DNA from 3 places in the Nocardiopsis sp. NPDC006198 genome. Region 3 is predicted to be linked to each of the others. Evidence: riboswitches for the same ligand, from Rfam matches in the RefSeq annotation. Region 3 holds a riboswitch; each other region holds the start of a gene.
What was found. A riboswitch is a leader RNA that binds a small molecule or an ion and turns the genes downstream of it on or off. The one in region 3 is predicted to bind cobalamin.
Positions count from the first base shown of each region.

Region 1: linked by a shared signal. The riboswitch ahead of ABZ234_RS02780 (ribonucleoside-diphosphate reductase subunit alpha) and the one ahead of ABZ234_RS08780 (nitrite reductase) in region 3 are both predicted to bind cobalamin.
Region 2: linked by a shared signal. The riboswitch ahead of metE (5-methyltetrahydropteroyltriglutamate--homocysteine S-methyltransferase) and the one ahead of ABZ234_RS08780 (nitrite reductase) in region 3 are both predicted to bind cobalamin.

Region 1 is NZ_JBEXSY010000002.1:223,097-233,105, reverse strand. It holds gene ABZ234_RS02790 (NYN domain-containing protein) at 1-1,523, shown strand, start outside; gene ABZ234_RS02785 (hypothetical protein) at 1,551-2,123, shown strand; cobalamin riboswitch at 2,570-2,761, shown strand; gene ABZ234_RS02780 (ribonucleoside-diphosphate reductase subunit alpha) at 2,918-5,455, shown strand; gene ABZ234_RS02775 (ribonucleotide-diphosphate reductase subunit beta) at 5,591-6,673, shown strand; gene ABZ234_RS02770 (CU044_2847 family protein) at 6,836-7,156, opposite strand; gene ABZ234_RS02765 (DUF397 domain-containing protein) at 7,300-7,515, shown strand; gene fxsT (FxSxx-COOH system tetratricopeptide repeat protein) at 7,567-10,009, opposite strand, start outside.
Region 2 is NZ_JBEXSY010000010.1:24,249-34,257, reverse strand. It holds gene metE (5-methyltetrahydropteroyltriglutamate--homocysteine S-methyltransferase) at 1-1,437, opposite strand, end outside; cobalamin riboswitch at 1,601-1,762, opposite strand; gene ABZ234_RS09595 (polysaccharide deacetylase family protein) at 2,035-3,588, shown strand; gene ABZ234_RS09590 (polysaccharide deacetylase family protein) at 3,897-5,354, shown strand; gene ABZ234_RS09585 (quinone-dependent dihydroorotate dehydrogenase) at 5,455-6,591, opposite strand; gene ABZ234_RS09580 (PAC2 family protein) at 6,588-7,514, opposite strand; gene ABZ234_RS09575 (ABC-ATPase domain-containing protein) at 7,821-9,584, opposite strand; gene ABZ234_RS09570 (TetR family transcriptional regulator) at 9,680-10,009, opposite strand, start outside.
Region 3 is NZ_JBEXSY010000009.1:19,409-29,417, reverse strand. It holds gene ABZ234_RS08820 (tripartite tricarboxylate transporter substrate-binding protein) at 1-946, shown strand, start outside; gene ABZ234_RS08815 (tripartite tricarboxylate transporter TctB family protein) at 943-1,587, shown strand; gene ABZ234_RS08810 (tripartite tricarboxylate transporter permease) at 1,587-3,143, shown strand; gene ABZ234_RS08805 (TetR/AcrR family transcriptional regulator) at 3,229-3,804, opposite strand; gene ABZ234_RS08800 (hypothetical protein) at 3,935-5,068, opposite strand; gene ABZ234_RS08795 (HAMP domain-containing sensor histidine kinase) at 5,251-6,624, opposite strand; gene ABZ234_RS08790 (response regulator transcription factor) at 6,621-7,286, opposite strand; gene ABZ234_RS08785 (hypothetical protein) at 7,446-8,177, shown strand; cobalamin riboswitch at 8,402-8,607, shown strand; gene ABZ234_RS08780 (nitrite reductase) at 8,661-9,590, shown strand; gene ABZ234_RS08775 (precorrin-8X methylmutase) at 9,587-10,009, shown strand, end outside.

The sequences.
Region 1 (10,009 bases), on a different contig from region 3:
TTCCGCTGCTGCGTTGCTACTGGTACGAGGCCGTCGCCGACGAGCGGCGCTCCCAGGAGCAGGACGGCATCGCCGACATCCCCGGCGTCAAGTTCCGTGCCGCGAGGATACGGCCCGGCCGCCGCGAGGGCGTGGAGAGCTATGTCCAGCGCGACATCACCACGCTGGCACGCACCGGCGTCCTGTGCGACGCAGTCCTGGTCAGCGGTGACGAGGACATGGCTTCCGTCGTCGCCGACGTCCAGGACATGGGCGTGCGCGTCACCGTCGTGCACGTGTCCGTCGAGGGCAACTGGACCATCTCCCGGGCCCTGCGCCGGGAGTGCGACGACCTCATCGAGATCGGGGCGGGCCACCTGCGCCCGCACGTCAACCTCCTCTCCAGCAGCGGCTCCTCCCAGGAGACCGCGGCCAAGACCACGACGCCGTTCGCCAACGGCCGGGCCCGTTCCGCGCCCGAGACGCCGCGGCAGCCCGTCGCGGCCCAGCCCGGCGGCGCCCGGGTCGACCCGGTGGGATCCTCCAGCGGCGGCCTGGAGGCGATGTTCGCGGGGACCGGGGGCCAGCCCGTCCCCCAGGGCAGCGCCATGGACCAGCTGCGCGCCATGCGGAGGTCCCTCGCGCAGCAGCGCGGCGGGGACCACCTCGTCGGACCGGGGGGCGACGGCGGCCAGCAGCCGGGCGGCATCGACGCCAACGGATTCCCGTCCGGCGGGCAGACCCCGCCCGGCACGGGCGGCGGCTCCTACCCCGGCCATTCGGTGACCGGGGGCCACCCCGCCCACAACGGGCAGCAGGGCTATCCCGTCACCGACGGGCACCCGTCGATGCGCGGCGCGGACCCGAGCGGCTACGGCATGCCCGGGAGGCCGGCCTCCGGATCGGGGCCGATGACCGGAGCGCAGCCCTCCTTCAACGGCACGGGACCCCAGCAGTCCTTCGCCGCGGGGACGGGGCCGCAGCGCTCCTTCGCGTCGGACGGCCAACCCGGCCACGCGCCACCTCCGAGAAGCGCCCCACCCCAGGACCCACGGCAGGACCCGCGCCAGGACCCGCGCTACGGGGGTGGGGACGGCTCCGGGTTCGGGGGAGCGGCCGACGCAAACCCTACCTATGGGACCAGTACGGAAACTGACACCGCTCACCGCGGTGGGGCAGCCTCCCCCTACGGGGGGCCGCCACCTACTGGTCCCGAACCCGCCAGCCGGTTCAGCGCCGGCGGCTACCAGGAATCCCGTCCCAGTCCTGGATATCCACAGCAGACACGTCCCGCCGCGCATACCGTTGACGAAGCGGTGCATGTCGCGCACAAGGAAGGGAACGACTTCGCGGAGTCGATCGCTCGCGAGGCGCCCGCCCTGTGGGTTGAGGCCGTACTCGCCCGCAGGCCCAGGATGCCCTCCGACCTGGAGGCGCGCCTGCTCCAGGGCTCCTCGCTGCCGATCGACCACCTGTTGCGTGACGAGGTCCGTGACGGACTGCGCCAGGGGTTCTGGCAGGCCCTGGAGCGGGCCAGGTCCTGACAGGGCGCGCGGGAGTGCGAGTAGGGGATGGGGGCGATGCGGTTGACCCACGTGACGACGGCAGAACTCGACCGTTGGGAATTCCACGCTGTCCGGTCCGGTGAGCACGGACGGGTCGCCGCCCAACTCCTGGACCTGGCCAACCGGGTCGACGCGGGGAGCGAGGTCTCGCGCGCGGAGCTGTTCGTGCGCGCGGGGGAGCAGTGGGAGATCGCCCAGGAGTTCGAGCGCGCCTGCTCGGCCTACCAGAGGGCGATCGACGACGGCGGGGCCACGGTGATCGACGCCCGCGCGCTCAGCGCCGGGGCACTCCTGCAACTGGACGAGGTCGACCAGGCCTACGCCCACCTCAAACGCCTGGAGGGCGAGGATCCGCCCGGACTCCAGACGTTCATCCACGTCGCGGAGGCACTGTACGCGCACGACGACCTGGAGGGCGCCGAGCGGTGGGCGACGGTCGGCGCGCACCGGTTCCTCGACCGGGCCTCCTCGCCCTACGTCCGCGACCTCCTGGTGGAGCTCCTGCGCATCCGGTTCCGCATCCGCACCGACCTGGGGCTGTCCGAGGACCGGCTGGACCGCAGACTCGACGAGGAGTGACCCCGGCCGTCCGGGCCGGGGCGCTCCGGCCCGGACCCGGAGGAGTGAGCTTTCCGACGTGCGGGCGCGCCGCCGACACGCCCGGGGCGGTGGAGGCACGGATCTCCGCCCGGCCGCTCCGGTCCGGGGTCGGCCGCCGCGGACACGGCCGTGTGGTCAGCGGCACCGGTTCGCCGGGCGCCGCCCGAACCGCCTCGGAAGCGGCGTTCCGGGCGTTCGGCCGCCCCTCGGGGGGCGCTCCCGGTCCCGGGGAGCCCCGGCGACGATCTAGGCTGTGTCCGGTCGCCTCCCAGCTGCCCCGACGAGGCGCGACATCCCCCCGAACCGGGTGCCCGAGGCCCTCTCATACCACGGCCCACGCGTGTGTTCGACGATCGTCGAAGAATCCGAGAAATCGATGACACGCCATCATCTTGCGGTGTTCCAACGCAGGGCCCCCTAGATGTAGTATCTGTCCCGCTGGTGGTTCACCCCTCGGGGTGAGGCAAGAGGGAACCCGGTGCGAAGCCGGGGCTGCCCCGCAGCGGTAAGTGGGAACGAAGCCGTCACAGGCACTGGGGACCCCCGAAGGCCCCGGGAAGCGACGGTGCGTAGGCCGCCCACGAGCCCGAAGACCTGCCACCGGTGCGCACGTGAACGTGCGCCGACGACGGGGCTTCGAGGGTGAGCCGCCGCGACCCACCGGTCGGACGACCGCACGCACCCGGTGCGTCGGTCCCCCGGTGCGTGCCGCGCACCTTGCCCATCGTGTCCCCTCCCCGCCGGGACTCTTCTACCGAGGTTGGAGCCGCTGTATGACCCTTGACGTCGAGGCCGTGCCCGTATCCGTTCGGCCCGAGCCGACCAACGAGGGCGCGCCCCCCGCCGCCGTCGACCGGATCGAGCACGTCGTGACCGAGGCCTGTGCGAGGCTCACCGGTGTTTCGGCGGAGAAGGTCCTCACCGAGGCCCGCCGCGGCTTCTACCCCGGCATCCCCGACTCCGAGGTCGAGCTCGCCCTGGTCATGGCCGCCCGCAGCTTCGTGGAGGTCGACCCGGACTACTCGTTCGTGGCCGCCCGCCTGCTGCTGGACAAGCTGCGCCGCGAGGCCCTCACCTTCATCAGCGGCGCCCCCGACGCCGCCGGGCAGTCCGAGATGGGCGAGCGCTACGCCGCCTACCTGGCCGCCTACGTCAGCCGCGGCATCGACCTGGGCCAGCTCGACCCGGCGCTCGCCGGGTTCGACCTGGAGCGACTGGGCGCCGCCCTGCGCCCCGAGCGCGACGAGCAGTTCACCTTCCTCGGCATCCAGACCCTCTACGACCGCTACTTCCTGCACAGCGACGAGGTCCGCTACGAGCTGCCGCAGGCGTTCTTCATGCGCGTCGCCATGGGGCTGGCCCTCAACGAGGACGACCGCGAGGCCCGCGCCATCGAGTTCTACGAGCTGCTGTCCTCGTTCGACTTCATGGCCTCCACGCCCACCCTGTTCAACGCCGGCACGGTGCGCGCGCAGCTGTCCTCCTGCTTCCTCACCACCGTCGGCGACGACCTCCAGGCCATCTTCCACGGCATCAGCAACAACGCGATGCTGTCCAAGTACTCGGGCGGGCTCGGCAACGACTGGACCCCGGTGCGCGGCCTCGGCTCGCACATCCGCGGCACCAACGGCAAGAGCCAGGGCGTCGTCCCGTTCCTGAAGATCGCCAACGACACCGCCGTCGCGGTCAACCAGGGCGGCAAGCGCAAGGGCGCCGTGTGCGCCTACCTGGAGACCTGGCACATCGACATCGAGGAGTTCCTCGACCTCCGCAAGAACACCGGCGACGACCGCCGCCGCACCCACGACATGAACACCGCGAACTGGGTTCCGGACCTGTTCATGCAGCGTGTGGAGCAGGGCGGCAGCTGGACCCTGTTCTCGCCGGACGAGGTCCCCGACCTGCACGACAAGTACGGCACCGACTTCGCCGAGGCCTACGAGAAGTACGAGGCCGCCGCCGAGGAGGGCCGGATCAAGGTCGCCAAGAAGATCCCCGCGGTCGACCTCTGGCGTCGCATGCTGACCATGCTGTTCGAGACCGGGCACCCCTGGATCACCTTCAAGGACCCGTCCAACCTGCGCTCGCCGCAGCAGCACGTCGGCGTCGTGCACTCCTCCAACCTGTGCACCGAGATCACGCTGAACACCAGCGCCGACGAGGTCGCCGTCTGCAACCTGGGCTCGGTCAACCTGGCCCAGCACGTGGGCCCCGACGGCCTGGACGCCGAGCGCCTGCGCCGCACCGTCCGCACCGCCGTGCGCATGCTCGACAACGTCATCGACGTGAACTTCTACACGATCCCCGAGGCGCGCCGCGCGAACATGCGCCACCGCCCCGTGGGCCTCGGCCTGATGGGCTTCCAGGACGCCCTGTTCAAGCTGCGCACCCCGTTCGCCTCCGAGGGCGCGGTGACGTTCGCCGACGAGAGCATGGAGCTGATCAGCTACTACGCCATCGAGGCGTCCATGGAGCTGGCCTCCGAGCGCGGCGCCTACGAGTCCTTCGAGGGCTCGCTGTGGAGCCGGGGCGTCCTGCCGATCGACTCGCTGCGCCTCCTCGCCGACTCCCGCGGCGGCGACCTGGACATGGACCGGGGCGAGACCCTCGACTGGGACTCGCTGCGCGAGCGCGTGAGGTCCACCGGGATGCGCAACTCCAACGTGATGGCGATCGCGCCCACCGCGACCATCGCCAACATCACCGGTGTCGGCCAGTCGATCGAGCCGCTCTACCGGAACCTGTACGTCAAGTCGAACATGTCCGGCGACTTCACCGTCGTCAACCCGTACCTGGTCCGGGACCTCAAGGCGCGCGGCCTGTGGGACGACGACATGGTCTCGGCGCTGAAGATGCACGACGGCAGCCTCGGCGCCATCGACCGCGTCCCGGACGACCTCAAGGCGCTGTACGCGACCGCGTTCGAGGTCGACCCCGAGTGGCTGGTGGACGCGGGATCGCGCCGCCAGAAGTGGATCGACCAGGCCCAGTCCCTGAACCTGTACATGGCGGCCCCGAGCGGCAGGAAGCTCGACACCCTGTACCGCCGCGCGTGGCGCTCCGGTCTCAAGACCACCTACTACCTGCGTTCGCAGAGCGCCACGCACGTGGAGAAGAGCACGCTCAAGGGCACCGACGGCCGCCTCAACTCGGTCGCCGCGACCCCGAGCGCCCCGGCGCCCGCCCCCGTCCCCGTCCCCGAGCCGGTCGCGGCGCCCGCCGCCGTGAACACCGAGATCGAGGACGAGTTCGAGATCGTCGACGGCCAGGCCTGCTCCATCGACGACCCCGAGTGCGAGGCCTGCCAGTAGGGCGTGAGGCCCGGGGCCGCCCGCCGGCGGCCCCGGGCCGGTCCGGCCGCCCCGCCGGACCGTGCCCGCGGCGACGCCGCGTCCCGCTCCCGACAACGACTTTCCGGCCCGGCCGGAGAACGGAAGAACCCCAGCATGACCGCAGTCTCCGAGAACAACGCCGGCGCCACCAGCGGCCTCGGTGAGATCGAGCGCGACGCCGAGCGCGTCAACGTCGACGACAAGGCGATGATCAACGCCCGCGCCGACGTCAACCAGCTGCTCCCGCTCAAGTACACGTGGGCGTGGGAGAAGTACCTCGCGGGCTGCAACAACCACTGGATGCCCACCGAGGTCGCCATGCAGGCCGACATCGCGCTGTGGAAGTCCAAGGACGGGCTGACCGAGGACGAGCGCCTGATGCTCAAGCGCAACCTCGGCTTCTTCGCGACCGCCGAGTCGCTGGTGGCCAACAACATCGTCCTGGCCGTGTACCGCCAGCTCACCAACCCGGAGTGCCGCCAGTACCTGCTGCGCCAGGCCTTCGAGGAGGCGGTGCACACCCACACCTTCCAGTACATCTGCGAGAGCCTGGGTCTGGACGAGGGCGAGCTCTTCAACATGTACCGGGAGGTCCCGTCGATCACGGCGAAGGACGCCTGGGCGCTCAAGTACACCCAGAACCTGGAGAACCCGGAGTTCCGCACCGGCACGCCGGAGGCCGACCAGGCGTTCCTGCGCGACCTGGTGGCGTTCTACGTGATCTTCGAGGGCATGTGGTTCTACACCGGCTTCGCGCAGATCCTGTCGCTGGGCCGCCGCAACAAGATGATCGGCATCGCGGAGCAGTACCAGTACATCCTGCGCGACGAGTCGATCCACCTGAACTTCGGCATCGACGTGATCAACCAGATCAAGATCGAGAACCCGCACCTGTGGAGCGAGGAGTTCCAGGGCGAGGTCCGGCGGATGCTGGCGGAGGCGTGCGAGCTGGAGGTGGCGTACGGCCGCGAGACCATGCCGCGCGGCGTGCTCGGCCTCAACTCGGAGCTGTGCGAGAAGTACATGCACTTCATCACCGACCGCCGCGCCGAGCAGATCGGCCTGGCCCCCATCTTCGGGGAGACGGAGAACCCGTTCCCGTGGATGAGCGAGATGATGGACCTCCAGAAGGAGAAGAACTTCTTCGAGACCCGCGTCATCGAGTACCAGACCGGCAGCGGCCTGGACTGGGACTGACGGTGTCCCGGCCCGCGTGAGGCGGGCCGGACGGGGCTCTCCTCCCGGGAGGCGGACACGGCCTCCCCCCGGGGCGGCCCGGATCGAGGCGCGCGATCCGGGCCGCTTTCGCGTGCGGGGGGTGTGTCCCGGGCCCCGGCCGGAGGCGCCGGGACCCGGCCCTCAGCCCTTGGCGGTCCAGGTCATCCGGACGTTGAAGGTGGCCTCGCCGGTCCCCTTGACCACCACGACGTCCGCCTCGGCGCTCACGGTCACACCGAATTCGACCTCCGTCTCCGAGGGCGCCAGCGAGGAGGAGGAGAGCTCCTCCAGTTGCGCCGACACGGCCTCGGCGATCTTCCTGATGCGGAGCAGGACGGAGTCGAGCCTTTTGTCCCCGGTGGCCTTTCCCGGGGTCCGTGAGACGGGGGCGGCCCCCTCCTTGCGGACGGGGGCGGACTCGATGCTGATCACGGTGCCGTCGTCGGTGACGAAGTCGATCACTTTGTTCACATTGGCCTCACGCATTCTCCGAAGGGGCTTGCCATTCCTCTTGATGTCCACAGAAAGTAAAATAAGAGGAGATGTCCGGCAACGATGATATTCCGCTGCCGTCCGCGCGGAGGAAACGGTGGGACGTACCAGTTATGACCGGGCGAAACGACGCAAGCGCCACCTGGCGGGACGGGCGTGACGGCACCGGATGGCGCAAGTCGTCGAGGTCGGGACCCGGCGCCGACTGCTGCGAGGCCTCCCTGGGGGAACCGGGCCGCGTGTGCCTCCGCGACTCCCACCGCCCCGGCGGGGACGTCCTGCGGTTCCGGTCCCGCGAGTGGCTGTCCCTGGTCTCGTCCGTGCGCTGAGCGGCCCCCTGCGCCCCGCGGCCCCGGGCGTGTGCCGGGGCCGCCCCCTCCTCAGTCCCGCACGGGGAAGATGTCGGTGTCCAGCCGGGTGAAGGACGCCATCGTGGCCACGAAGCGGTGCTCGGGCCCGAACCGCGAGGTGTAGTGCTCGCGCAGGGCCTCCCACTCCTCCCCGACGTCCTCGCCCAGCGCCCGCCGGCTGATCAGCAGGTTGCGCCGGGCCGTGGTCAGGAAGACGTGGTGCTCCCCCAGGGCCTCCCGGCACAGCTCCACGCTCGCGGCGTCCTGGGCGCGGGCCTCCTTGAGCCTGCCCAGGGCGAACAGGTCGTTGCCCAGGTTGACCTCGACGGCGGTGAGGGTGACGTCCGCGTCGGGGAAGCGCTCGCGGATCTCTGCCATGGCGGTGCGGTCCAGCTCGTACGCCCGCTCGTACTCGCCCAGCACGCGGAACACGATCGCCGCGTTGGCCCTGGAGGCCCAGGGGAAGAGGTGGCGTGAGGGGAACCTGTCGTCCATGTGTACCAGGAGGTCCTCGACCAGCCGGCGGGCCTCCTCCAGGCGGTTGGCGAAGGCCAGGTTCACCATGTGGATGCTGTTGAGGTGCAGCGTCGGCGGGGCGTGCGGCCCGTAGCGCGCGACGTTGACCTCGCGCGCCTGCTCGGTCAGCTCCAGCGCCAGGGTGTGGTCGCCGAGCCGGCGGTGGATGACGGAGAGGAAGACCGGTATCTCCGAGGTGTGGGTGCTGGCGTTGGCCTCGGTGACCTCGAACCGCCTCCGGCAGTCCACCAGCGTCTCCCGGGCCTCCTCCAGGTACCCGAGGGCCATGAGGCCGAGGCCGATCGACAACCGCGTCCGCAGCGTCGGGATGCCGTCCGGCCCGAACACGTACTTGCGCTGTTCGAGGGTGCGCCGGTCCAGCTCCAGGGCCTGCCGGAAGCGGCCGAGGCGGCGCAGGCAGCCGCCGATGTCGTGGGCGATGACCAGGGTGTTCTCGTCGTCCTCGGCGAAGAGCATGGTCCTCGTCCGGTGGATGTCCTCGAACATGGCCAGGGCCCTGGCGTAGTGCCCGAGGTTGCTGAGCGCGATGGCCCGCGCCCGGTGGGCCTCCAGGGCCTCCTCGCTCTCCGGGCCCTCCAGCTGGGCCTGCTCCGCGTACATCCGCTCCGCCTCGGCGAGGGCGATCTCGTTGTCGCCGCGGATCCGGAGGATCCTGGTGCGCAGCAGCTGGATCTGGAACCTCTGCGCGGTGTCGTCGTACCAGGCCTCGATGGCCCGGTCCGCCAGGGCGAGCGCGGCGTCGCCGTTCCCGGTCTCCACCAGGTAGACGATCACGTTGCCCACCAGGCCGCGGACCTGCGGGTCGTGGCTGCGCCACGCCTCGGAGGCGTCCACGTGGGTGTACAGCAGCTGGTACTCGGGCCAGTTCTGCGGGAGCTCGGGGCCGAGGGGGTCGCTCTGCGCCAGCAGCCGGTGGGCCAGGTCGCGGTAGCGCACCCGCTCCTCGTCGCCGAGGGTGCTCTGCACGACGGTCTGGAAGGTGACGTGCAGCTGGAACGTGTGGTTGGTCCGGTCGAACTCGGCGAGGCTGTGCCTGCTCACGTAGCGCAGGACCCTCGTCAGGACCATCTCGTTGCCGAGGATCTGTGACAGGTCCGGGTTGGGGCTCAGCCCGCGGGCGCGGTGGAACAGCGTGCGCGAGAGGGAGCGCGGGGCGAAGAACGAGCAGAGCTGGACGAACTCCCTGACCATCCGCTTGAGGGCGCGGTCGGGCCCCGTGCCGCGCCGGAGGTCGTCGAGCTGCATGTTCCAGGCCGCCGCCAGGGGCAGGGGGTACAGGTCCTCCGGCTCCACGTGGGTGACGAGTTCGTCGAACTTGTCCTGGAGCAGGTGGAGGAACTCCTCCACGCTCATCAGGGAGTCGCGCAGGTAGGCGCCGACCTGCGCGAGCGCGAGGGGGAGGTGCTCCAGCCGCTCGGCGATGCGCAGGGCCGTCGCGTCGTCGTCCAGGCCGTGGGGGCAGACCTTGCGGAGCAGGGCGACGCTCTCCCGCGCGCTCAGGCTGGGGACGATCGAGCCCTCGCTGCGCCCGCTGGGGATCCAGCTCTGGTCGCGGGAGGTGATGATGACGTCCCCGGGGCCGTTCGAGGGGAGGACCTCCTCCCCCAGCTGGTCGAGCTCGGAGACGTCGTCGAAGACGAGGAGCCAGCGCCCCACCCCGGGGTCGCCCTCCAGGACCTCCCGTACCTGCTGGGCGACCTGCTCCAGGTTCCCGGTGTCGTCGCCCAGGCCCAGGTACCGGGCCAGGCGCAGGTAGGACTGCTGGACGTCCGAGGCGCTGTTGGCGGCGAACCACCAGATCAGGTCGTACTCGTCCCGGTGCCGGTGCACGTACTCGGTGGCGATCTGGGTCTTGCCGATGCCGCCGCCGCCCGCCAGCAGGTAGACCCCGCCGACGGAGTCCTCCAACAGGTCGTGGACGTGTTCGAGGATCTTC
Region 2 (10,009 bases), on a different contig from region 3:
CTCCTCCTGGAGCGCGACGACCCGGTCGATCTCCTCCCGGAGGATCTGCTTGTAGGCGTCCTCCGCCAGGGCGCCCCGGCGGTGCGCGGCGCGGGCGCGGCGCAGTTCCGCGGTCTGGGGGAACGACCCGATGGTGGTCGTGGTCAGCGGCGTGTCCGTGGGGGCACCCCTGTCCTGGGGGCGCTCGTAGGCGTCCGGGCCCAGGGCGTCCAGGCGGGCGCGCACGCGGGCGTCCGTGAAGGCAGGACCGCCGCCGGCCCCGCCCGCCGCGTACTCGGCCTCGGTCCCCTCCGAGAGGACGCGGCCGAGGAGGGCCGTCTCGTACGCCTTCTGCTTGGCGAAGGCCAGGGCCTCGCGCAGCTCGGGGGCGAGGGAGGTCTCCGCGTCGAGGTCGATCGGCACGTGCAGGAGCGAGCAGGACGTGCTCACCGTCAGCTCGTCCGTGAGGGCGAGCAGGGTGCCGAGCGTGGCCACGGCGGCCGGGACGTCGGTCCGCCAGACGTTGCGGCCCTCCACCACCCCGGCGACCAGGCGGGTGCTGCCGAGGCCCGAGACCTTGACGAGGTCGTCGACGCCCTCGCCGTCGGTGACCAGGTCCAGGCCGACGGCCTCCACCGGTGAGTCCTTCAGGACCCGCAGTGCGGGAGCCCCGATGGAGCCGAAGTAGGTCGAGACCAGGAGGGAGGGGCGCTCGGTGAGGGAGCCCAGGCGCCGGCAGACCCGCTCCAGGAGCCCGACGGCGGCGCGTCCCTCGTCGGTGGCCAGGATCGGCTCGTCCAGCTGCACCTCGGCGGCCCCCGCGGCGGAGAGGCCGGCGAGGAGCTGGGCGTAGGCGTCCAGGAGCTGGTCGAGCAGCTCGACGGGGCGCCAGCCCTCGGGGGCGTCGTCCGCGGCCTTGGCCAGCAGGAGGAAGGTGAGCGGGCCGACCAGGACCGGGCGGGTCGGGAAACCCGCCTCGGCCGCCTCCCGGAACTCGGCGAGGGGCTTGTCACCGACCAGGCGCGGGCGGGTGCTCGGCGACAGCTCGGGGACCAGGTAGTGGTAGTTGGTGTCGAACCACTTGGTCATCTCCAGCGGCGGGGCGCCCTGCTCGCCCCGGGCGAGGGCGAAGTAGCGGCGCAGCTCCTCGTCGCGGTCGCCGGCGGCAGCCGGCGAGGCGAACCGGGAGGGCACCAGGTCGAACAGGACCGCGGTGTCCAGGACGTGGTCGTAGTACGAGAACGTGTTGGACGGGATGTCGTCGACGCCCGCCTCGCGCAGCTGGGCGTAGACGCCCAGGCGCAGGCCGGCGGCGATGCCGTCCAGCTCCTCCGCGGCGGTCTCGCCCCTCCAGTACGACTCGCAGGCGCGCTTGAGTTCCCGGTTCGGGCCGATCCGGGGGTAGCCGTGCACGGTGGAGCGCACGGACGGCCGGGAGGCCTCGGGGGTGTGGGGCATGAGCTTCTCTCCCTCGTCGAAAGCCGGGTACCGGCCACGGGGGTGAGCGAGGACGCGGGCATGCCCGGGGCCACGCCGTGGGCGTGTGCGCCTGCCGCCGCTCCTCGGCCCTCCCTCGGGGCACGGGACCACCGGCGGCACGGGTGCGCCGCCGGGTGGAGGCAGGTCTTCGGACTCGGGGGCGCGGACGGCGCGAGCACCGTCCTCCTACTGGCCGCCGCTTCCCGGTTTCCGACCTTTCCGACCGGATTACCAGTGCTTATGGCGACGTTCGTTCCCTCATACCGCTGCGGGGCAGTCCCGGAGTCGCACCGGGTTCCCTCTTGCGACACACCCCTCCCCTTCCGGGCGCGGCCCGGGTTCTGGGGTGGAGCATGTACCTTCCACGCCTGCAAGTATAGGGAGCACCCCTCCGCCCCTGTACCCGGCGTGCTGCCCTGTGCCCCCGGCCGGAATCAGCGCGAACCCCTGTTGCGCGGCCGGCGTCACAACCGACATGAAGCGTCGCGGGGCCGAGTCCTCCCCCGTGCTCCCCGCGATCGTTCGTCTGAAGATGTACGTGGAGAACCCCTGGTGAACAAGCAGTCCCAACCGACCATGGCCCCCGGTCACCCCCTGTCCACGATCGCGGTCGCGCTGGCGGTCGTCGCGGGGCTGGTCTGGCTGGCCGTCACCCCGCCCGGCGTGCTCGCCTCCGAACCCGTGAGCGATACGCACCCGGGGTCGGCGGACGGCGGACCGGAGGCGGGCCCGCCCGCCGCCGGCGAGCCCGACGGGCTGACGGTGGTCGACCCCGACGACGTGGTGGACCTGGCCGAGGCCGAGCTCGCCCGCGAGGGCGGGGTGGCCGCGGAGGTCTCCTACCCGGTCGTCCCCGACGCCGACCCGCTGAGCGACTTCCTGGACCGCGCGCTGGCCGCCGAGGTGGACGCCTTCGAGGCGGCCAACCCCGGAGCGGTCTCCTTCGAGTCCGCGTGGAACCTGACGGCGGCCAACGACGACATCGTCGGGGTCCGCGTGACCCGTGAGGAGACCGACTCCGAGGGGACCCGTGAGGGATACACCACCTACTGGTACGACGCCCTCACCGGCTCGACCCACCCCTCCACCGCCCTGATCGCCGGCCAGGGGGAACTGGAGGAGCTGAACGGCCTCGTGCGGGACGCCCTCCCGGGGACCGCGGCTCCGGACGCGGTGCACCCGATCGCCTCGCTGTACGACTCCGTGGGGTTCAACCCCGCCGGCGACCTCGTCGTGGAGTTCGACGCGGGACAGGTCGCCCCCGTGGAAGAGGGCAGGACCCACGCCGTCGTCGCCGCCTCGGAGTCCGCCCCCCTGCTGTCGGACCTGGGCGAGCGCGCGCTGCGCTCGGCGACCCGGGGCGTCCGCGACTTCGCCGTCGCGGCCCCGCCCCGGGAGGAGGAGGGCAGCCGTGAGACGGCCGTCCCCGGGGTCCTGCCGCCCGCGGGCGAGGACGTCGACTGCTCCGCCCCCGGGTCCAAGTGCGTGGCCCTGACCTACGACGACGGCCCGGGCGGGCGCACGCCCGAACTGCTGGACATCCTGGCCGAGTACGACGCCCGCGCGACGTTCTTCGTCACCGGCTACCCGGTCATGGAGGATCCGCGCACCGTGAGGCGCGCCTACGCGGAGGGCCACGAACTGGCCAACCACACCCTCTCCCACCCCGACCTGGCCGGGCTCGGAGCGGGCGGGATCCGTTCCGACCTCGAAACCGTGCAGGCCCTGGTGTACCGCGAGACCGGGTACACCATGGACCTCATGAGGCCCCCCTACGGGTCCACCGACGCGGAGGTCGCCTCGGTGACCGCCGACATGGGCCTGGCCCAGATCCTGTGGAGCATCGACACCAACGACTGGAAGGACCGCAAGTCGTCGGTGGTCGCGGACCGCGCCGTCGACGGCGCCTCCCCCGGGGCGATCATCCTCATGCACGACATCCACGACACGACGGTCGACGCCTCCCGCGCGATCGTCCGGGAACTGGACGAGCGCGGCTACACCATGGTCACCGTCTCCCAGCTGCTCGGCGCCACCGAGCCGGGCGAGGCCTACGTCGACGGGGCCCCCGAGCCCCCCGCCGACACGGAAGGGGACGGCGGGGAACCGGAGGGGGACGAGGCGGCCTGAGGCCCGCGGGGTCCCGGGGCCGGCGGGGCCCGGCGGCCCCGGCCGCGACGCTCCGGACGGGTGCGGACCCGCACCCCCTCCTGTGGCGGTGACCACATGTGGTCACCGCCACAGGCGCGCGGACGGCGTCCCCTATGTTGCTCCCATCAACCGCGTAAGCACCCGCGCAGGGATGAGGGAGACCGGTGTTGTCGACGAGCCGAGTCCGTCCTGGCCAGACCGCTCCCCGGCGGGGCCTCGACCGGAGGCCGGGGCCCCGGCGCCCAGGAGGGGCCGCACGACGCGCGGCGCACCGGACCGGCGCGGCGGTGGCGGCGCTGCTGCTGTTCACCGCCTGCGGCACGGGCGGCGCGGCGGAGGGCGACGACCCGGAGCTGATGACCGTGCTCCTGGACGAACCCGGCGAGGAGGTCGCCGAGTGGACCGGTGGTGCCGCGGACTTCGGCGACCACCCCCACCGGCCGGACGGCGTGGAGATCGACGTCTCCTATCCGGTGTTCGAGGGGGCCGACCGGTTCGCCTCCCGGCTGGCCGAACAGGTGGACCGCGAGGTGCGGGACTTCCGCGGGGCCAGCCGCGACCCCGTGCGCCTGGCGGTCGACTGGGAGGTCGTGGGCGCCGGGAGCGGCGTCCTGGGCGTGCGCCTGGTCCGCACCGAGGAGGACCTGCACGGCCGGCGCCAGGGATACGGAACGTACTGGTACGACGCGGAGACCGGGCACACCGCGTACTCGACGGAGCTCCTGGCGGACGACGACGCCCTGGGAAGGCTCGACGGGATCGTGCACGAGGAGCTGGCCGGGAACCCGGACGTGGACCCGGAGGGGCTGCACCCCGTCATGCGCACCTACGACTCCATGGGGTTCAACTCCGACGGCGACCTGCTCGTGGAGTTCGACGACGGCCACCTCTCCCCGGTGGTGGTCGGCCACCCGCCCTCGTCGGAACCGGGCCGGATCGTCGCGGTGGTGCCGTCGGAGGAGGCCGCGCCCCTCCTGTCGGACCTGGGAGAGCGCGCCCGGGAGGCGTCGACGGCGGAGGAGCCCGTGCTCGCGGTGGACCCGCCCGGAGCCGTCCCGGAGTCCCTCCCGACCGCACCGGGGGTGGTCGCCGCCGGCGACCCGGACCTGGACTGCGGGGCCCCGGGGACCGAGTGCGTCGCGCTCACCTACGACGACGGGCCCGCGGAGGGGACCGCGGCCCTCCTGGACCTGCTGGCCGAGGAGGAGGTGTCGGCGACGTTCTTCCTCAACGGCGACCCCGCGCTGACCCGCCCCGGCGTGCTCCGGCGCGCCTACGCGGAGGGGCACGAGATCGCCAGCCACAACGACCTGCACGAGCACATGACGGAGTACTTCGACGACCGGGAGCTCCCCGCGCAGGTCGCGGCGGTCAGCGCGATGGTCCGGCGGCAGACGGGGCAGGACGTGGAACTGTTCCGGCCGCCGTTCGGCGACACCTCCGGACCGGTGATCGAGGAGATCGGCAGGCAGGGGATGGCCCAGGTCCTCTGGAACCTGGACAGCGAGGACTGGACCGGCCTGTCCCCGGAGGAGATCGTGGACGGCGTCATGGACGACGTCGAGCCGGGCTCGGTGGTGCTCATGCACGACACGCTCGCGCCGACCCTGGCCGCCGCACCGCGGCTCATCGAGCGGCTGCGGGAGGAGGGCTACGAGTTCGCGACCGTCAGCCAGGTCGTCGGCGACCCCGAGCCCGGCGAGTCCTATCCGGCGGCGGGCGTCACCGTCCCCGAGTACTGGTAGCGCGCGGGTCGGGGCGCACCGGGGCCGGGGGCCGCCCGGAAGCACCGCGGGGCCGGGGACCCCGGGGAGGGGTTCCCGGCCCCGCGGGACGCGGCGGCCGTCAGACGGCGGTGGACTCCTGGGGGAGGCCGGCCCCGTGGACGTCGGCGCCGACCGCCTCGCCGATCGAGCGGTATCCGGCCTCGCGGACCAGCCTGGCCAGGCCGCGGTGGATGCGGCGCGGCCAGAGGGGGCCGCCGTAGATCAGACCCGTGTAGCCCTGCACGAGGGTCGCCCCGGCGCGGATTCGGGCCCACGCGTCCTCGGGGGTCTCGATGCCGCCCACGGCGACCAGGGTGACGCGGTCGCCGACGCGGGCGCGGAGGCGGCGGAGAACCTCCAGCGACCGCTCCCTGAGCGGGGCGCCGGACAGCCCTCCCGCCCCGGCGGCCTCCACCTCCTCGGCGGAGGCGGCCAGCCCCTCGCGGGAGATGGTGGTGTTGGTGGCGATGATGCCGTCCAGCCCCTCGGCCAGGGCCAGGTCCGCGACCGCGTCGACGTCCTCGTCGGCCAGGTCGGGGGCGATCTTGACCAGGAGCGGCAGGGTCGGGTGCCCGGCCTCGGAGAGCGCCTCGCGAACGGCGGCGAGCAGGGGCCGCAGCTGCTCCACGCCCTGGAGGTTGCGCAGTCCGGGGGTGTTGGGCGAGCTGACGTTCACCACGAGGTAGTCGGCGTAGCGGGCCAGGCGCCGGGCGCTGAGGGCGTAGTCCGCGGGCGCGTCCGCCTCGGGCGTCACCTTGGTCTTGCCGATGTTCACCCCCAGCACGGGGCGGCGTCCGCCCCTCTGGTGGTGCAGGCGCTCGGCGACCAGGGCGGAGCCCTCGTTGTTGAAGCCCATCCTGTTGACGATCGCGCGGTCCTCGACCAGCCGGAACAGGCGCGGGGCGGGGTTGCCCGGCTGCGGCTGGGCGGTGACCGTGCCGATCTCGACGAAACCGAAGCCGAGCGCCGCCAGGCCGGACGGGCTCTCCGCGTTCTTGTCGAAACCCGCCGCCATGCCCAGCGGCCCCGGGAACTCCTGCCCCAGGGCGCGCACGGCGAGCTCGGGCTCACGCGGGCCGAGGACCCTCCCCATGGCCGAGGCCACACCGGGGATCGCGGTCACGCCGCGCAGTGCGGCGAAGCTCATCCTGTGGACCTTCTCGGCGTCCATGTGGCGCAGGACCGAGCGGAAGACAATCTGGTAGAACACGGTCATCCGTTTCCGTCGCCCTCGCGCTCGGCGAGGTAGCGTTCGAGTTCCGCGCCGAGTTCGTCGGCGGTGGGCAGGCCGGCCTCGTCGTCGGCCAGCGGGAGTGTGGGGCGTTCCTCGGGATCGGTCCGCGAGGACATGATGTCGTCGTACTGCCGCTCCAGGTTGGCCACGACACGCTGGACCTCCGCGGAGGCCGCCACCTGCTCGGCGATGTCGACGTCGGTCGCCCCCGCCACCTCCTCCAGCCCGCCGGTGGGCAGCGCGAGCCCGGTCGCCCCGGCCACGTAACCGGCGGCGGCGATGGCCGCCCGCGGGTACTGGGACTGGGCCAGGTAGCTGGGCACGTGGACGGCGTAGCCGACGAAGTCGTGGCCGCGCTCCCCCAGGCGGAACTCCAGCATCGCCGCGGCGCTGGCGGGCACCTCGATCCGGCCGATCCACGGGGTGTGGCCCTCCACCAGCTCGGGGCGGGTGGAGTGCGGCGTGACCGTGACCGGACGGGTGTGCGGCACCGCCATCGGCACGCCGTGCGTGCTGATGGACAGCGACACCGAGAACCGCTCGACCAGCTGGACGACGGCGGCGGCGAAGGCCTCCCACTCCCGGTCCGGCTCCGGGCCGTACAGGACCAGGAACGGGGCGTTCTCCTCGTCGTGCATCCGGTACAGGGCGAGCTTGGGCGGCTCGTAGTCCGTCCAGGTGTTCTCCACGAAGGTCATCGACGGGCGGCGGGACCGGTAGTCCACGAGCCGGTCGGCGTCGAACGTCGCGACCTCCTCGGCCTCGAAGCGCTCGAAAAGGGCCTCGGCGACCTGGCGTCCGGTGTGTCCGGCGTCCACGAAGCCGTCCAGACAGACCAGCATCGCCAGCCCGGCGATGTCGTCGAAGCCGGGATGGAGTTCGTACAGATCTGCGGGGTCACGCACCGGGTTCTCTTCTCCAAGACTGGTCGGATTCGCAGGGCGGCGTCCTCACGGCGGTCCGACCGCCGGGGCGCGACCGGGGAGGGCCCGGCATCGCACCTCCTGGGAGGCTGTGCCCTGCTTTCCCACAATACCGACCGGATCCCCCTCAGGCCTGCGATGGGACGCCTGTCACACCCCGGCCGCCGGAGCGTCCCCGCGGGTGCGCGCACGCGCCCCTCCTCCAGGCGGGGGACGCGACGGGAGCGCGCCCCTCGCGGCTCCCGCCCCCGGTCGGCGTTCGGGGCCGGGGCCGGAACGGCCGCGCGTTCACCCGCCCGGACGCTGGGCGGCGACGCGGAGCGTGCGCAGCCTGTTGAGGACCGCGGCGACCTCGAACCGGCGCGGCAGGACGTAGTCGCCCCCGAAGTCGTCGCCGAGCAGGGTGACGCCCTCGGCCTCCAGCGCCTCCTCCAGGGAGTCGAGCGCCTCGGCCAGGGTACGCGCCCCGTCCAGGTGGCGGCCCGCGACGAGCTCGCGCAGGGCCAGCCCGGCTCCGATGAGCTGCCCCGGGTCCACGAACTGCTCCACGGACCGCACGTCGACGTCGCTCTCCCCGAACACGAGGACGTCCATGTCGCGGCGCTTGATCCTCCCCCGGCCCCGCGCGGTGTCGTCCACCGAGTCGGGGGCGACCACCCGGGCCCGCGGCGCGCCGAAGTCGGCGTCGGTGCGCTCGCGGGCCAGCTCCGCCGCCCGTTCGGTGACGTCGTGGGGGTGGTAGGCGTCCAGCATGACCACCTGGTCCGCGACGTCGAAGTAGTCACCGCTGCCGCCCATGACCAGGACCGTGGACACCCCGTGGTCGCGGCGCAGGGGCCGGACCAGGTCGACGAAGGGCACGAGGGGCTCGCGGTCGCCGTGGACGAGCGCCTGCATCCGCTCGTCGCGGATCATCAGGTTGGTGGCGGTCGAGTCCTCGTCCACCAGTAGGGTGCGCGAACCGGCCTCGACGGCCTCGCAGATGTTGGCGGCCTGGGAGGTGGACCCGGAGGCGTTCTCCGTGCGGAAGTCGCTCGTGTCCGCGCCGGTGGGGAGGTTGCGGACGAACGGGCTCACGTCCACGCGCTCGACCCGCCGCCCCTCCTCCGCCCGGATCTTGACGGCGTCGTCCCTGGTCACCACCAGCTCCCGGCCGTCCCCGGGGACGTGGTCGTAGACCCCCCGCTCCAGCGCGTGCAGCAGGGTGGACTTGCCGTGGAAGCCGCCGCCGACGATGAGCGTGATGCCCTCCGGCACGCCCATCCCGGTCACGGCGCCCCGGTGCGGCAGGTCCACGCCCACCCGCAGGCTCTCCGGCGCCTCGAAGGGCACCGCCCCGTCGGCCATGGGCTCGTCGCTGACACCGCTCAGGCGCGGGAGGACCGCGCCGTCGGCGACGAAGGCGACCAGCCCCCGGTCCTCCAGGCCGGCGCGCAGCGCGACCGTGTCGGCGACGCTGTCGGCGAAGGCCTCGGCCGCGGCCGCGTCGACCGCCTCCCAGTCGAGGTCGTCGACCAGCGCGGGCAGGGTCGTGCACAGCTCGCGCTCGGCGGTGCGGCCGTCGATGCGGCGCCCGTGGCCGGGGAGGTCGATGCCGATGCGCAGTTCGAGGCCGCCGTCGGTGAGGCGGCAGGAGGAGCGCTCGATGACCTCCTGCCCCCCGGCGTCGATCTTGAGCAGGGAGCCCCGGAGCAGTCCGCGGGCACGACGGCCCAGGTAGTCGGCGGTGGCGCGGCGGCGCACCGGATCGCCCCACGCGCTTCTGGGGATGCCGGCGTCCGGCACGAGCACGCGCACGCGCGAGGGCGGGGCGAACGGGTCGGCCTGCACGCGCTGCACCGTCAGGGTGAAGTCGCCGAAGTCCCAGTCGCCCCGCAGGGACTTGTAGCGGCCGTAGGAGTCGCCGTCCATGCGGAGCAGCTCCACCGAGAGGCGTGCGTCGTCCCGCACCCCCCGGAGGGGCTCGGGCTCGGGTCGGCGCCCGCCGCCCCTGCCGCCTCCCCCGCCGCCGTACCGGCGCCCCTGGCCGCCGCCCCCGTACCGTCCCGACATCGGTGCCCTCCCTGGGTTCGGATGATCCTCCGGGCCAGGTTAGGGGTTTCGGGACAGCGTCGCAGAGGGCCTGTGGACGACAGTGTCCGCGCTGCTCAGGGGAGGTCTCGCGGATCCGGTGCCGGATCCGCCCCCGGCGGGTCCGGGAGGACGTCGGCGAGGAGGGCGGCGAACTCTTCCGCCGTGGGCGCGGTGTCCCCGAGCAGGCTGTGCAGCAGGACCCCGTCGATGACCGCGGCGACCACGCGGACCCGGACCGGGTCGTCCGTGTACCGCCGGGCGAACGCCGAGACGGCGGCGAGCCACCCGTCGGTGGCCTCACGCAGGTGAGGGCGTCTGGCGGCCAGCAGGAAGAGCTCGTACTCGGCGAGCAGGCGTCCGGGGTCGGCGGCGACCACGGCCAGGAGCTCCGCGAGCTCGCGCCG
Region 3 (10,009 bases):
CCTCCTCCTCGTGGGGACGGCGCTGTTCGACGTGCGGCAGAGCGCGGCGTCGGGGAGCGGCCAGCAGGAGAAGCTGCTGCTGATCGCCCCCGCCGGACCCGGCGGAGGCTGGGACACGCTGGCCCGGGAGATGCAGAACGGGCTGCGCGAGGAGGACCTGCGCTTCAACGTCGAGGTACGCAACGCGGAGGGCGCGGGCGGCACGATCGGCCTCGCGCAGACCGCGGGCCGCGAGGGCCAGGCGAACGTCCTCACGATGACGGGCCTGGGCATGGTCGGCGCGGTGGAGACCACCGGTTCGCTGTACACGATGGAGGACTCGACCCCGATCGCGCAGCTGGCGTCGGAGTACCTGGCCGTCGTCGTCCCCGCCGACTCCCCGTACGAGACCCTGGACGACCTGGCCGGGGACTGGCGCGAGCGGTCGGGGACGCTGCCGGTCGCCGGCGGTTCCATGGGCGGTGTGGACCAGATCTTCGCCGCCCAGGTGGCCCGGTCCATGGACATCGCCCCCGGGGAGATCAACTACCTGCCGTACTCGGGCGGCGGCGAGGTCCTGACCTCGCTGTTGTCGGGGACGTCGGAGGTCGGCTTCGGAACGCTGGGCGACTTCAGCGACCAGGTCGACGAGGGCGGCCCGCTCCGCGCGCTCGCGGTCTCCTCCCCCGAGCGGATGGACGGGGTGGACGTGCCGACCCTCGCCGAGCAGGGCTACGACGTGGAGATGTCGAACTGGCGCGGGGTCATCGCCCCTCCCGGGCTCACCGGGGAGGAGGCCGACCGGCTGGAGGGGCTGGTCCGTGACCTGTTGGCCTCGGACGCCTGGGCGGACACCCTGGAGCGCAACCGGTGGACCGACACCTTCCAGCCGCGTGAGGAGTTCGAGGAGTTCCTCGACGCCGAGGTGGCAGTGACGCAGGAGACCGTAGAGGAGTTGGGGCTGTGACGGCCGACAGCGAGCAGTCGGTCCCCGGGACCGCCGGGGACCCCGGACCGGGGACGGCGACCGTGACCGGGGAGTCCGCCGGAACCGGCGCCACCGGGGCGGACGGGGCCGCTGCGGCGCCGGGGAACCCGGAGGCCGCGGAGGCCCCGGACCCGGAGACCGCGCCGTGGAGCGGACCGACCATGTGGGTCGTCCCCGCCCTGGTCGCGGCCCTGGGCGCCGTCTGTCTGTGGGGCGCGTTCACCGTCGAGGCGCCGCCCAACGTGACCCGGCCCGGACCGGCGGCCTTCCCCGGGGCGGTCGGCGGCCTCCTGCTGCTGGTCGCCGCGTGCCTGAGCGCGGTCAACCTGCGCCACCTCCGGTCGGGCGCCGGCTCCGGCGGGAACGGCCTCGCGTGGTTCGAGGGCCGCCCCGTGCTGCTCATCCTGGCCGGGCTGGTGGTGCACATCGCCGTGCTGGAGTACGTGGGCTGGCTGCTGTCGGGGGCGCTGCTGTTCTGGGTGGTGGCCTACGCGTTCGGCGCCCGCGCCCACGTGCGTGACGCCGTGGTGGCGCTGTCGATGTCCGCGGCCGTGCAGGTCGGCTTCTCGCTCGGGCTCGGGCTGAGCCTGCCCGGCGGTTTCCTGGAGTTGGTGCTCTGATGGACGCTCTTCCCCTCCTCCTCGACGGGTTGGTCTCGGCGCTGACGCCGATGAACCTCATGTGGGCCTTCCTCGGCGTGCTGCTCGGCACCGCCGTGGGCGTGCTGCCGGGCCTGGGTTCGGCGATGGCGGTGGCGCTGCTGCTGCCCGTGACGTTCCGGCTCGACCCGACGAGCGCTTTGATCCTGTTCGCGGGCGTGTACTACGGCGGCATGTTCGGCGGGGCGACCACGTCGATCCTGCTGAACACCCCCGGCCAGGCGTCGTCGATCGCCACGACCTACGAGGGCCACAAGATGGCGCTCAAGGGCCGGGCGGCGCAGGCCCTGGGCACCGCGGTCATCGGCTCGTTCGTGGCCAGCGTCATCGGCACGCTGGTGGTGGCCCTGTTCGCCCCGGTCATGGTGTCCCTGGCGCTGAACTTCGGTCCGGGCGAGTACTTCGCGCTGACCGTGTTCTCGTTCGTCGCGGTCGCCGCGGTCGTGTCGGGCTCGGTGCTGCGCGGGCTGGCCTCGCTGCTCATCGGCCTGGCCATCGGCATGGTCGGCATCGACGGCCAGAGCGGCGCCGCGCGCTTCGACTTCGGGTCGTCGGCGATGCTGGACGGGATCGACATCGTCGTCGTCACCGTGGGCCTGCTCGCCCTGGGCGAGGTGCTGTACGTGGCGGCGCGCGGCAGTTCCGGGGCGGACCTGTCCGCGATCCGCACCGGCCGCGCGTGGCTGAGCCGCCGGGACTGGGCCCGGTCGTGGAAGCCGTGGCTGCGCGGCACCGCCCTGGGCAGCACGTTCGGCCCGATCCCGGGCAGCGGCGCGGAGATCCCGACCTTCCTGTCCCTGGGCCTGGAGCGCAGGCTCGCGGCGCGCCGGGCGAAGCGCAGGGGCGTGCCGAACGAGTTCGGCCGGGGAGCGATCGAGGGCGTGGCCGGGCCGGAGGCCGCGAACAACTCCAGCGCGGCGGGCACGATGGTGCCGCTGCTGGGGCTCGGGCTGCCGACCTCGGCGACGGCCGCGATCATGCTGGCCGCCTTCCAGCAGTACGGCCTCCAGCCGGGGCCGGTGCTGTTCGAGCGCAACGCCGACCTGGTGTGGACCCTCCTGGCGAGCCTGCTGATCGGCAGCGTCCTGCTGCTGGTCATCAACCTGCCGTTCGCGCCGCTGTGGGCGAAGCTGCTGAAGCTGCCCAAGCCGTACCTGTACGCGGGCATCACACTGTTCTCGGTGCTGGCGGTGTACGCGATCAACACGTCGGTGGTGCACCTGGTGATGCTGCTGGGGGTGACGCTGCTCGGCCTGGCCATGCGGACGTTCGGCGTCCCGGTGGCCCCCGCGCTCATCGGCGTCGTGCTCGGCCCGATCGCGGAGACCGAGTTCCGCCGCGCGCTGGCCGCCTCCTCGGGCGACCCGTCGATCCTGGTCGGCAGCGGTATCTCGATCACCCTGTACGCGCTGGTGCTGCTGGCGGCCGTGGTCCCGGTGATCGCCGGGGTGCGGCGCCGCCGTGCCGCGCGCGGGCAGGGGGCCGCCCCGGAGCGGGAGTCCGCCGACCTCGGCTGACATCCACAGGAGCGTCCCCTCCCACCGCGCCCCTCCCCCGCGGCCCCCGGCACCGACCGCCGGGGGCCGCCGCCGGGGAAGGGCCTCAGGCGAGCACCTTGGCGACGTACGCCTCCAGCCGCTCCTCCAGCCGCTCCGGCGGGGCCCCCTCCCCGCCGGCCAGGTGCTCCACCAGGTCGGCGCGGACGGCGGCCAAGAGCGCGTGGGCGGTGAAGTCGGCGTCGGGCGCGCCCGGGATCCCGCGCACGGCGTCCCGCAGGAGGGTGTGCCACCACGTGTAGTGCCCCGCCCGGTAGGGGCTGTTCCCGCCGCCCGTCTCCAGCGCCAGCGCCAGGTGGCGGTTGTCGAGTTTGAACCGCAGCAGCGCGGCCATGAGCGCCGGAACGCGTTCGCGCGCGGGCGTGTCGGGGCCGAGGGGCGCGGGCCCTTCGGCGACGGCCTCGCGCAGGGGGGCGATCCGTTTCTCCATGAGCGCCTGGATCAGGCCGTCGCGGTCGCCGAACCTGCGGAAGAGCGTGCCCTTGCCGACGCCCGCGGCCGTCGCGACGTCGTCCATCGACACGCCGCCGGGGCTCGTGCTCGCGGCGAAGAGCCGGTCCGCGGCGGCGAGCACCGCCTCCCTGTTGCGCTGCGCGTCGGCGCGCTCCCTGCGTGGGCTCACTTTCACTCCCCCTGCGAGACGGGCCCGCCGCTTCAAGCGGACCAATGGTCCACATCCTAGGGGGCGCCGGGCTTCCGCGTCCGACGCCCCGGTGCGGACCGGAGGGGCCGCGTGTCCGGGCCCTTCCGGGTCAGCCGGCGGCGCCGGTCTCCAGGGCGTGGAGGCGGGTGTAGGCGTACTCCGGCACGGGCCGCCCGGCGAACCCCTCCCCGCCCCCGCCGGAACCGTCCTTCCCGGCCGCCGCGGTCCCGGACACGTCCCCGTTCACGGGGAGGGGCCCGGCCAGGCGGCGGTGGCCGGGCTCGTCCGGCCCGGTCAGCAGGAAGACCTGGCGCCGGCCCCCGTCCCGCCCGGTCACGAGCGAGTCCTCGACGACCTCGGCGATCCTGCGGTCCCAGGGGTCGCGGGTGCGGCGCAGCCGGATCGCGCCGCGCTCGGTCCACTCCACGTTGTCCCGGCGCAGGAGGACCCGCGGGAGGTCCGAGGCGATCATGTCGTCCACTCGGAAGGCCATGCGGTCGACCCCGGCGAAGGCCTGTCCCGCCCGTGTGACGTGGGCCCGGCAGCGTTCGTAGAGGAACAGCGCGCCGGGGGCCGAGACCACCAGCGTGTCGTCGGGCGTGGCGGGGCGCTGCGCGTAGACGTCCATGGTCCGGCTGCGGCTTCGGAGCCAGCGCCCCGCGGCCGGGTCGACGAACGCTGCCAGCTCCGCGACCTGGCGGACCTCGAACGGGAAGTCGACGCCGAGCACCGAGTCGTGGTGGGCGATCCGGTTGCGGAACCGGCGGACCCCCTCCGCAGTGGCGGCCACCTCCGCGCGCATCCCGGACGACCCGGGGAAGGCCCGGTGCAGGCAGGCCCGCCACAGCTCCTCGTACCCGGGCCCGAGCATCCCGGACCAGAACCCGAAGCTCATCGCGGCGACGACCTGGTCGCGCGTCTCCCGCCCCTCCTGGCGGAGGCGCTCACGGACGCGGCCGGACGCCTCGGCGACGTACTCGCCGCCGGGAACGGGGAGCAGGAACCAGGGGATGCCCCGCTCGGCCTCCCGGAAGTGGGCCCGCAGGACCCTGTCCATGCCCCCTCTGAGCAGGACCTCCAGGTGGGCGATGTCCTCGAAGGCCGCCGCGGACACGCGCGCGCCCCACTCGTACAGGGCGAGGGCGCGGCCCCGGTCTCCCCCGGCCAGCGCCAGGTAGGGCGCGAGGCGCGGGGCGGGGACCAGGCTCAGGACCGCGTCGGTGTCTGCTTCGACGGAGGACATCGCCCGATGCTACTGTCCTGGGGAACGCCCCAGTGCCGCCTCTGCTGACATGCGCCTGGGGCTTTTCCCTTCCCTCCCGCCGCCCCGGTCCGGCATGCCTTCGCACAGGCCCGTCCCCGCGCGCCCCGGCGCTTCCCGCACGCACTGCGCTCCCCGGGCCGCCGCGGCGTGTCGGCCGCCGGTCAGGCCGTGGCCCTGGGCAGGGTGATCGCGACGCCGGTGCCGGAGGGCCCGCTGTCGATCCCCACCCGGCCGCCCTGGGCCTGGACCAGGGAGCTGACGACCGCCAGCCCGAGGCCGGAGATGCGGCCGGCGCCCTCGTCCCGCGAGGTCACGAAGGGCTCGAACACGTGGGGCAGCAGCGCGGGGTCGATGCCCGGGCCGTCGTCGGACACCGTGAGGACGAGGGAGTCGCCCTCGCCGCGGGCGGCCACGGTGGCGCGGGTGCCCTCCGGGTTGTGGTCGACGGCGTTCGCGACCAGGTTGGCCAGGCACTGCTCCAGGCGTGACTGGTCGCCGAGCAGGACGTCCGGCGGCGGCTCCTCCAGGGTGACCGCGCCGGCGTAGGGCAGGGAGTCCAGCCGGGCGCGCACGGCGTGGAACAGGTCGGGCAGGAACACCGCCTCCACCCGGACGTCGATCTCGTCGCCTCCCCGGGCGACCGCCATGAGGTCCTCCAGGACCCGGCGCAGGCGGTCGAGTTCGGCGCGCACGACGGCCGCGTCGGCCGTGCCCAGCAGTTCCAGGTGCCCCTCCGCGACGGCGAGGGGGGTGCGCACCTCGTGCGAGATCGCGGCCAGGTAGCGGCGCCGGTTGGTGTCGGCCTGCTCGATGCGCACGAGCATCTGGTTGATCTCGGTGGCCAGTTCGGCGATCTCGTCGCGGGTGGCGGGCACGGGTACGCGGGTGTCCAGGTCGGAGGGGGAGATGGCCTTGGCCGCCTCGGAGACCTCCCGCACGGGCGACAGGGTGCGCCGCACCACCAGCCACAGCGCGATGCCGCCGCCGACGACGCCGACCCCGCCGGCGAGGGCGGAGAGCAGCAGGACCGTGGCCGCCGTGTCGCGGGTGGAGTCGAGGGGGGCGACGACGGTGACGACGGCGAGGGGGACCCCGGCCCCGTCGGCGACCTCGGTGTCGAGCACCCGGACCGGGCCGGCGTCGGTGTCGAGGGTGCGGATCGTCCCCGGCTCGGGTGCGGGGGCGTCGCCGCCGCGCATCAGCCCGGCGACGCGGGTGGGGCCTCCCGTGCTCTGCAGGCGCGCCCCGTTGGCGGTCACCAGCGTCACGTGGCGGGCTCCGCTGGGGCGCACGGCGAGCGCCTGACGTGCGGCGCGCTCCGCCTCGGGCCCCGAGACCACCCCGTCGAGCCCCGCGGCGGCGGGGACCTGGTCGGCGAGGGCGTCGCCGACCAGCGCCGACTCCTCCCGGAGCAGGCGGTCGATGTCGGTCAGGCCCGAGACGCGCACGAGTTCGTAGGTGAGCAGGGCGACGCCGCCGATGACGAGGGCCATGACGAGCAGCGACCGCAGGACGACGCGGCCGGTGAGGCTCACCGGGTACCCCCGGCGAGGCGGTAGCCCGCGCCGCGGACGGTCTGGATGCGGTCGGCGCCGAGCTTGCGGCGCAGCTGGCTGACGTAGACCTCGACCACGTTGGAGGCGCCGTCGAAGTCGTAGCCCCAGACGCGGTCGAGCAGCTGGGGCTGGGAGAACACCTGTGAGGGGTTGCGGATGAGGACCTCCAGGACGCCGAACTCGCGGGTCGACAGGTTGACGGTCCGGCCGTCGACGGAGGCGGTGCGGGCCCCGAGGTCGAGTACGACGCCGCCGGCCGCCAGCACGTCGCCGCGCTCCTGTCCGCCCGTGCGCAGGCGCGCCCGGACCCGGGCCAGGAGCTCGCTCACGCTGAAGGGCTTGACCATGTAGTCGTCGGCCCCGGCGTCGAGGTTGGCCACCCGGTCGCTGACCGCGTCCTTGGCGGTGAGCACGATCACGGGGACCGAGGGGCGGCGCTGCCGCAGGCGGCGCAGCACCTCCTCCCCCGGGATGCCGGGCAGTCCCAGGTCCAGGACGACCAGGTCGACGTCGGGGGACAGGGCCATCGTCAGCCCGTCGATCCCGTCCGCGGCCGAGAGCACCTGGTACCCGGCCGTCTCCAGGCCCCGCCGCACGAAGGAGACGATGCCCTCCTCGTCCTCCACCACCAGAATCGCCAACGCCGTGTCCTCTCCGCCCGTGGTCCCCCTACCTTGGCAGGAACCGCTGAACCGTTCCTGAGAGCCACATGAAGACGTTCTTCAGGTGGCTTTCAGGACTCCATCATCTTGCCGCCGCATGCTTGGGGCAGTAGAAACCTTCGAGCAAAGGAAACGCCGATGCAGCGCAACACCGTCATCCTCCTCTCCTCCGCCGCCGCGGCCGGGCTGCTGGCCGTCGGCACGATCGGCTACCTCGTGGTGGACGACCCCGAGCAGCAGGTCGACTCGATCGAGCTCACCGGCGTGACCTCCGGTTCGGCCCCCTCGGCGAGCGGGGCGGACGCGTCGGGGCAGAACCCCCCCTCGTCCCAGTCGGTGGACGGCCTGGAGCAGCTCGTGGGCGAGCTGCGCGCCGACGGTGACGACGACGACGGCGACGACACCGACGACTGGACGGTGTCCGGTGTCGAGGTCGACTTCGGACCCGAGGAGTGGCTGCTGACCGACCCCGAGCTGGAGGACTTCGACGGCAACGGCACCGTCCAGCCGCTCCTGGACGAGCTGCGCGGCCTGGAGGGCACCGAGGTGACGCTGGGCGTGCGCTACGAGGCCGACGACGACCGCGACGACGCCGACGTGTACACCATCAACGGGCTGGCCTTCCGGGACACCGACGACGGCCCGGCCCCGTGGCAGAACACCGGCGGGCAGACCGAGGCCGACCGCGACACGGTGTCCGCGAACGCCGCCGAGGCGGTCGGCGAGGGCGCCCGCACCGTCGAGGTCGAGCGCCAGGACGAGGACGGCTGGGACGGCTGGGACGCCGAGGTGCTCGACGCCGGCGGCCAGGAGTACGAGGTGATCCTCGACGCGGCCGGCGAGGTCGTCGACGTGCGCGCCGAGGACTGACCTGCGAGGACCCGTGCGGCCGTCCCGCGGCCCGTCCCCGCGTCCGCGCGGTCGGGGCCCCGCCCTCCTCGGAGGGCGGGGCCCCTTCATGTCGTCCGGTCATCCGGTCTGCGGGCCCGGGGACGGGGCCGGTCGCCCGGTCCGCCCCGGCCGGACCGCCCGGGGCCGCCGCCGGAGGCCGGCACGGCAAGGCGACGTCCCCCGGAGCAGGCAGGAGGGGGTCGGGGTACCCTCGTCGGGCCAGTCGAACTCCACTTGGTGGGGTCAGGGAACCCGGTGGGAATCCGGGACTGACGCGCAGCGGTGAGGATGACGGGCGGGCACGTCCGGGGAGCACTCCCCGGGACAGCCACTGGAGCACGGCTCCGGGAAGGCGCTCCGCACCGGTCGAATCCGAGTCCGAAGACCTGCTGGCACCGGCGGCCACGGTCCGCCGAGTCATCCGCGGGCTCCGCGAACGAGCCCCTGACCCGAAGGACGCGCATGTCCCCGACCGGTTCTCCCCCCTCCACGCGCCGTACGCGCCGCGACCGCTGCCCCGGCGTGCTGAGACCCTGGCCCGCCGAGGACGGCCTGCTGGTCAGGCTCCGGCTCATCGGCGGCCGTGTCGGCGCCTCCTCGCTGCGCGCCCTCGCCGCGGTGGCCGACCGGTACGGCTCCGGCCGTGTCCACGTCACCGGCCGCGCGAACCTGCAACTGCGCGCGCTGCCGGGAAACGCGGGGCGGTTGGGGCCCGAGGTGGTCCGGGCCCTGGCGGAGACCGGCCTGCTGCCCTCCGTCAGCCACGAACTCGTCCGCAACGTGATGGTCTCCCCGGGCACGGGCACGGCGGGCCCCGCCGGGACCGGACCGGGCGGAGGCCGGGCCGACCTGCGCCCCGTCGCCTCGGACCTGGACACGATGCTGTGCTCCGTCCCGCGCCGCGCCGACCTGCCCGGCCGTTTCCTGTTCGTCCTGGACGACGGGCGCGGCGACCTGATCGGCCACCCGTGCGACCTGGGGCTCGTCGCCCTGGACGAGGGCGTCGCCCAGCTGAGGATCGGCGAGCGCTGGGGCCCGCTGGTGCCGGTCGACGAGGCGCCCGCCGCGCTCCTGCGCCTGGCGGACGCGTTCCTGGACCGCCGCGGGGAGGGGCCCACCGCGCCGTGGCACGTCGCCGAGCTCCCGGCGCCGCTGGCCGGGCCGGTGGAACCGGACCGGCGGCTCCCGCCTCCCGCCCCACCGCTGCCGTACGGCCCGCTGCCCGGGGGCGCACGGCATGTGCGTGTGCCCGACGAGGGCCTGGACCGTCCGGCCGCCGAGGCCCTCGCCGAGGAGGCGCTCGCCGCCGGGTCCGGCGAACTCGTCGTCACACCCTGGCGCGGCGTCCTGGTGCCGGGAGAGTCCGTTTCCAGCCCCGGGGAGGCGCGGTGACCGTCCCACGCCGGCCGGGCCGGCACTACGACTACATCGACGACGGGCCCGCGATCTACACGGACTCCTTCGCCGTCATCAGGAAGGAGGCCGAGCTCGGGCACCTGCCCGCCGACGCGGAGCGGCTCGCCGTGCGGATGATCCACGGCACCGGCCAGGTCGACCTCGCCGGGGACCTGGTGGTCCACCCCGGCCTGGTGTCCGCGGCGCGCTCCGCCCTGCGTGCCGGGGCGCCGATCCTGTGCGACGCGCGCATGGTGGCCAGCGGTGTGACCGCGAGCCGCCTTCCGTGTGACAACGAGGTGCTCTGCTTCCTGGGCGACGGACGCGTCCCCGGCCTCGCCGCCGAGTGGGGGACCACGCGCAGCGCCGCCGCGGTCTCCCTGTGGGAACCGTTCCTGGAGGGCGCCGTGGTCGCC